2 regions of the Aeromonas enterica genome follow, and region 1 is predicted to be linked to the other one. Evidence: predicted binding sites of a transcription regulator. Region 1 holds the regulator's gene; the other holds the start of a gene.
What was found. The regulator NrdR, encoded in region 1, represses ribonucleotide reductase genes. The targets are predictions, from matches to a motif close to CACNNTATANNGTG.

Region 1 (3,409 bases):
GTGCGTGCACGGTAAGAGCCATGTCTTCACCCTGCCGACGCAGCTCGGCCAGGGTTCCCACCGCTTCGATAATTCCGGTAAACATGCAGATCACCTTGCTGATGACGGGGGCAGGCGCTGCCCCCCTTGAACATTGATAAATCAGGCTATTTTGGCGGTAATGCGAATATCTTGGCCGACCATGCGCACATCCTTGATGTTGAGCTTGGGAGCCTGGAACAGCCGGGTAAGTTCGGGCAGATGGAACAGGCCACGCCCCTCATCCCCCATCAGTCTGGGCGCCTGGTAGAGCACCAGCTCATCCACCAGCCCCTTGTTCAGCAGGGCGCCACACAGCCGCGGCCCGGCCTCCACCAGCACGGAGTTGATGTGCTGCTTGGCCAGCAGCATGAAGAGGCTGACCAGATCAAGCTTGCCATCCAGCAACGGCAGCTCCAACTGCTGCACCCAGGCCGGCCAGTCGCCGGCAGCCTTGTGGCGGGCCAGCAAGACCGGGCCTGTGCTCTGGAACAGGGGCAAGTCCGGAGTGAGCCGGTTTTGCGAATCGACGATGACCCGCAGCGGCTGGCGCAGGGTCTCTTTGGGGTAGCTGGCCTTGACCGAGGGGGGCAACTCGTCCCAGCGCACGGTCAGCGAGGCTCCGTCGGCCAGCACGGTTTCAGCACTGGAGAGCACCGCATCGTGACGGGCCCGCAGTCGCTGCACATCGGCACGGGCCAGGGGGCTCGTGATCCACTGACTCTCGCCGCTTGCCATGGCGGTGCGACCATCCAGGCTGGCGCCGAGCTTGATCGTCACCTGCGGGAAGGCGGTGCGCATCCGCTTGAAGAAGCCCGGATTGAGTGCCTCGGCCTCGGCGCTGAGCAGGCCGAAGTCGGTCTTGATGCCGGCCTCAGACAACATGCGCAGCCCGCGTCCACCCACCTCGGGATTGGGATCGACCATGGCGGCGACCACCCGGGTCACCCCGGCCTTGATCAGCGCCTCGGCGCAGGGCGGGGTACGGCCATGGTGGGAACAGGGCTCCAGGGTCACATAGGCGGTGGCGCCACGGGCCTGCTCACCGGCGGCATGCAGGGCATAGACCTCGGCATGGGGCTCGCCGGCACGCTTGTGCCATCCCTCACCGACCACAACGCCGGCTTTCACCAGCACAGCGCCGACGCAAGGATTGGGCGCCGTGGTATAGCGGCCGCGGCGGGCCAGTTCGAGGGCCCGACTCATCCATTGGTAATCATCTTGACTAAACATATGGGCTCCCGTTTCAGGCGAGAAAATAGGATCGATGAAGCAACCGGCAAGCGGGTTTACTTCTCCAGCTTGGCGATCTCTTCACCAAATTCGCGAATGTCTTCGAAGCTGCGATAGACGGAGGCAAAGCGGATATAGGCGACCTTGTCCAGGCCCTTGAGCTCATCCATCACCAGATTGCCCACCAGCTGGGAGGCAACTTCGCGCTCACCTGTGGCCCGCAGCCGGGACTTGATGTGGTTGACCCCCTTCTCGATGGCCTCCATGCTTACCGGCCGCTTCTCCAGAGCCCGCAGTATGCCGGCACGCAGCTTGTCTTCATTGAAGGGTTCACGGGAGCCGTTGGACTTGATGACGCGAGGCATCACCAGCTCGGCCATCTCGAAGGTGGTGAAGCGCTCATGACAGAGCAGGCACTCACGACGGCGGCGCACCTGATGGCCTTCTGCCACCAGACGGGAATCGATCACCTTGGTATCAACGGCACTACAGAAAGGGCAATGCATCTGACCTCCGGCGTTAACTGAAAAGGCACCTGCCCCACGGGGTCAGGATCTTGGCCGGCCAGTGTAGCACGGCCATCCAAAGCCGGTAAAAGCCCAGAAAAACAATATGTCACCGCAGATGCACCTTAGCAATATCAGCCAGTACGCAGCGCCTCTATGGCCGCGTCTGACAACCAGATCACAGTATTTGCGTCACCCTCGATCAGCGCAACGATGGCCTCTCTCGGTTTGCCAGGCCTCAGTCCCATAGAATGCCGCCTGGGAGCGGTTCAGATGCTCAAGGTCATCGTAGGCCCGCATCAGAAAATAGGCGTCCGGATCATGCAAGGAGGGACCATGGCTCACCACATCCATCCCCCAGGCAAGGTGCAAGGGCAGACTCTGCTCGCTGACCAGCCGATGAAACGCAGCACGGCTCCCTGCCTTGAGCCGATAGCTCCGTATCTCCAGCACTCGCTTCATCACGCTTTCTCCTGCTAAAAAATGGTGCCTGGAAGGCTGTATGGCCGAACTCAGTCGGCCAGGGGCTCAATCGTCATAGGGCAAGGCGTCGGGGTCACACGCCGTGTGATCAGGCGTCGGATCCTGCACAAACTGCACCGCATCGATATGGGCGTGGCCCTGCATCAAGGCCTTGCTCACCCTGTGCATGCCATCCATCACCCGTCCCGCACTGTCCAGAATGATGGGATAGGCGAGATCGGCGGCCAGCATCAGCTGACAGTGCTCTATGATGCTGCGTACCGTGGGTCTGGCTTCGCCATGTCCGTACCAGTGCTCGCTATCGAGCTCCGCAATCTGTGCCAGCGGCACAGCTTGCACCGGCAGCCCGCGGCTCAGCCGTACCAGACGGCGCACATCCCATGCCAGCAGGCCCTCCGGGCTATCACGAAAATGGTACTGGGCGCGGATGGACAAGATCAGATCGTCATCTGTGCTCGCACTCTGGCCTGGCATGGTGCCTCCTCTATCGGTCGAATGAGTACAGCCCTATGGCAAGGCCGGAGCAGAAACAACAATGCCACCCTGGGGTGGCATTGTTTTTATACCAGAGTCTCTGGCGTATCAGGCATAAACCGGGAAACGACGGCAGATATCCAGTACCTGCTCGCGCACTGTGGCCAGCACGGCATCGTTGTCATGGTTGTCCAGCACGTCGCAGATCCAGTTGGTCAGCTGGATGGACTCGGCTTCCTTGAAACCGCGGCGGGTAATGGCCGGGGTACCGATCCGCACACCCGAGGTGACGAAGGGAGAGCGCGGGTCGTTCGGCACCGAGTTCTTGTTGACCGTGATGTTGGCCTTGCCAAGGGCGGCATCGGCTTCTTTACCGGTCAGCTCGCGGCCGATCAGGTCAACCAGCATGAGGTGGTTGTCGGTACCGCCGGAGACGATCTTGTAACCGCGCTCGATGAAGGTGGCCGCCATGGCTTTGGCGTTTTTGACCACCTGAGCCTGATAGGTCTTGAACTCGGGCTCCAGCGCCTCTTTGAAGGCAACGGCCTTGCCGGCGATGACATGCATCAGCGGGCCGCCCTGGCCGCCCGGGAAGACGGCGGAGTTCAGCTTCTTGTAGAGATCTTCGTCATCGGCGGCGGAGAGGATCAGACCACCACGGGGACCGGCCAGGGTCTTGTGGGTGGTGGAGGTGA
Region 2 (3,409 bases), on a different contig from region 1:
ATCTTGCATATCGGCTTGTGCGTCATCCGCACCATCACGGGTGTTGTGATAGTAGAGGGTCTTGAGGCCGTATTTGTAAGCGGTCAGCAGATCCTTGAGCAACTGCTTCATCGGTACCTTGTTGCCTTCGAAACGGGCGGGGTCGTAGTTGGTGTTGGCGGAGATCGCCTGATCCACAAACTTCTGCATGATACCGACCAGCTGCAGATAGCCATCGACGCTCGGTTGCTTCCAGAGCAGCTCGTATTGATCTTTCAGGCGATGATACTCGGGCACCACCTGTTTGAGAATGCCGTCCTTGGAGGCCTTGACCGAGACCAGGCCGCGCGGCGGCTCGATGCCGTTGGTGGCGTTGGAGATCTGGCTGGAGGTCTCGCTCGGCATCAAGGCGGTCAGGGTGGAGTTACGCAGACCCACTGTCTTTATCTCTTCACGCAAGGTTTCCCAGTCCAGGTGCAGCGGCTCGTTGCACAGGTTATCGAGATCCTTTTTATAGGTATCGATGGGCAGAATGCCCTGGGCATAGGTGGTCTCGTTGAAGGCCGGGCAGGGGCCGAACTCGCGGGCCAGCTGCACGGAGGCTTTCAGCAGGTAGAACTGGATCGCCTCGAAGGTGCGGTGGGTCAGCGCCAGACCGGAACCGTCGGAGTAACGGGCGCCGTTCTTCGCCAGGTAGTAGGCGTAGTTGATGACGCCTATTCCCAGGGTGCGACGGTTCATGCTGCCTTTCTGGGCGGCCTTGAGCGGGTAGTCCTGATAGTCGAGCAGGGCATCCAGGGCGCGCACGGCGAGATCCGCCATCTCTTCCAGATCTTCCAGCTTCTCGATGGCACCCAGGTTGAAGGCAGACAGGGTGCACAGGGCAATCTCGCCTTCTTCGTCATCCACGTTGTTGAGCGGCTTGGTCGGCAGCGCGATTTCGAGGCAGAGGTTGGACTGGCGTACCGGCGCCACGCTCGGATCGAACGGGCTGTGGGTGTTGCAGTGATCCACGTTTTGGATGTAGATACGACCGGTGCCAGCGCGCTCCTGCATCATCAGGGAGAAGAGATCGACCGCCTTGAGGGTCTTCTTGCGGATGGATGGATCCTGCTCGTACTTGACGTAGAGCTGCTCGAACTTGTCCTGATCCGCAAAGAAGGCATCGTACAGACCCGGTGCATCTGAGGGGGAGAACAATGTGATGTCGCCGCCCTTGATCAGGCGCTGGTACATCAGCTTGTTGATCTGCACGCCGTAGTCCATGTGACGGACCCGGTTCTCTTCCACGCCGCGGTTGTTTTTCAGGACCAGCAGGCTCTCTACTTCGGTGTGCCACAGCGGGTAGAACAGGGTGGCCGCACCGCCGCGCACGCCGCCCTGGGAGCAGCACTTGACCGCCGTCTGGAAGTATTTGTAGAAGGGGATGCAGCCGGTGTGGAAGGCTTCACCGCCACGAATGGGGCTGCCCAGACCACGGATGCGCCCGGCGTTGATGCCGATGCCGGCGCGCTGGGAGACGTAGCGCACGATGGCGCTGGCGGTGGCATTGATGGAATCCAGGCTGTCATCGCACTCGATCAGCACGCAGGAGCTGAACTGACGGGTCGGGGTGCGCACGCCGCTCATGATGGGCGTGGGCAGGGAGATCTTGAAGGTCGAGACCGCATCGTAGAAGCGCTTGATGTAGTCCAGACGGGTATCTTTCGGATACTTGGAGAAGAGGCAGGCCGCCACCAGGATGTAGAGGAACTGCGGGCTCTCGTAGATCTCGCCGGTGACGCGGTTCTGCACCAGGTATTTGCCTTCCAGCTGCTTGACGGCGGCGTAGGAGAAGTCCATGTCACGCCAGTGATCCAGGTGCTCGTTGAGTTCCTCGAATTCGGCCTGGGTGTAGTCGGTCAGCAGGTGCTTGTCGTACTTGCCCATGTCTACCAGACGGGCGACGTGCTGGTAGAGGTGGGGGGGCTCGAACTGGCCGTAGGCTTTCTTGCGCAGGTGGAAGATGGCCAGACGGGCGGCCATGTACTGGTAATCCGGGCTTTGCTCGGAGATCAGGTCAGCAGCGGCCTTGATGACGGTTTCGTGGATATCGGCGGTACGGATGCCGTCATAGAACTGGATGTGGGACTTGAGTTCCACCTGGGAGACCGACACGTTGTCGAGTCCCTCGGCGGCCCAATCCAGCACGCGGTGAATTTTATCCAGATCGATGGGTTCTTTGTGGCCGTTACGCTTCGTCACAAACAAGTTCATTGGCTGATGACCTTTAGTTGATTCCCGAAAAACCATCGCACGGCCTTGACCTCCTGGCCGTGATCGGCTGCGGGAGGTGGGGGCGTATTGTGCGATGAATCACAAGATATAGTGTTATTTTAAGTTCGAGCTACAAGATAGTGAGGTCTACCCGGCTTTGCAATCTGTGGATAAGGCATTAGCTGTGGATAAATTGTGGGTGTCGCGACCCATGTTAGTGGATGCTCACAGTGAGTGGGTTTTCATGCGTCCGATCCGGTAAATGCAAGTCTGATGATCGAACATGGAAAATTTAAATAACTTTTTTTGCTTGCGAAAACGGGGTGTTTTTACTAGCAAATTCAGTCTGGTTATCCCTTGTGCAGCAAGGGTCAAAAGGTGTCCTGTCCCAGTACGTTAGCGGTTGCCAAACGGCAAAAACGGGAGATCACTCCTGACCTCCCATCGCACCCTGGCGTACCCGCATGCACCGTAGGGTGGTGCTCATGTGGGCACCGTTTGGCAATAAAGTCGCCTTTGTGATCCATCAATGCCGGTGACCAGGCGGATCATGGGTCAGGCTACCTCGTAACGCAGCCAGTGGTGCAGGGCCTGCACGGTATCGAACTGCAGATCCGCGCCCCAGTCGGCGGGATCCTCGTCATCGCTCAGATAACCCCAACCCGCCACCGCGGTGCGCATGCCTGCATTGCGGCCCGCCTCGATGTCACGCACATGATCCCCCACGTAGAGGCAGTGGGCAGCGTCGACGCCCAGTTGCTCGCAAGCAAAGTACATGGGGGCTGGGTCGGGTTTGCGCACCGGCAGGGTATCAGCACTGACGGTAACGCCGCAGCTGGCCAGCTCGGGCAGGGCCGCCAGCAGTGGCTCGGTCAGAAAGCCCGGCTTGTTGGTGACTATGCCCCAAGGCAGGGCGCGTTCGTCCAGCCATTCGATGAGATCCACCATCCCTTCATAAGGGCGGGTGCCGACGCACAGGTGTGCGGCGTAAAAGTCGAGCAGGGCGGTGCGCAGGCGCGTAGCGCCCAGCTCCTCGAGCAGCTCATCGCCAAGCCCGGCCCTGAGCAGCCCGAGGGCCCCGTGGGAGGTGGTCTGGCGGATGATGGCGTCAGAGAGCGGGGCAAAGCCTTCGCTCACCAGCACATGGTTGACGGCGGCGCCCAGATCGGGAGCC

Region 2: the regulator NrdR is predicted to act here: its motif matches at 2,336-2,349, upstream of nrdA (class 1a ribonucleoside-diphosphate reductase subunit alpha).

Annotation. Positions count from the first base shown of each region.
Region 1 is NZ_JBSTYL010000001.1:226,663-230,071, reverse strand. Features, by position in the region: gene ACW5XD_RS01155 (riboflavin synthase) at 1-85, opposite strand, end outside; gene ribD (bifunctional diaminohydroxyphosphoribosylaminopyrimidine deaminase/5-amino-6-(5-phosphoribosylamino)uracil reductase RibD) at 142-1,251, opposite strand; gene nrdR (transcriptional regulator NrdR) at 1,308-1,757, opposite strand; partial or broken gene ACW5XD_RS01140 (NIPSNAP family protein) at 1,892-2,219, opposite strand; gene ACW5XD_RS01135 (hypothetical protein) at 2,286-2,714, opposite strand; gene glyA (serine hydroxymethyltransferase) at 2,823-3,409, opposite strand, start outside.
Region 2 is NZ_JBSTYL010000002.1:1,741-5,149, forward strand. Features, by position in the region: gene nrdA (class 1a ribonucleoside-diphosphate reductase subunit alpha) at 1-2,235, opposite strand, end outside; gene ACW5XD_RS02235 (HAD family hydrolase) at 2,791-3,409, opposite strand, start outside.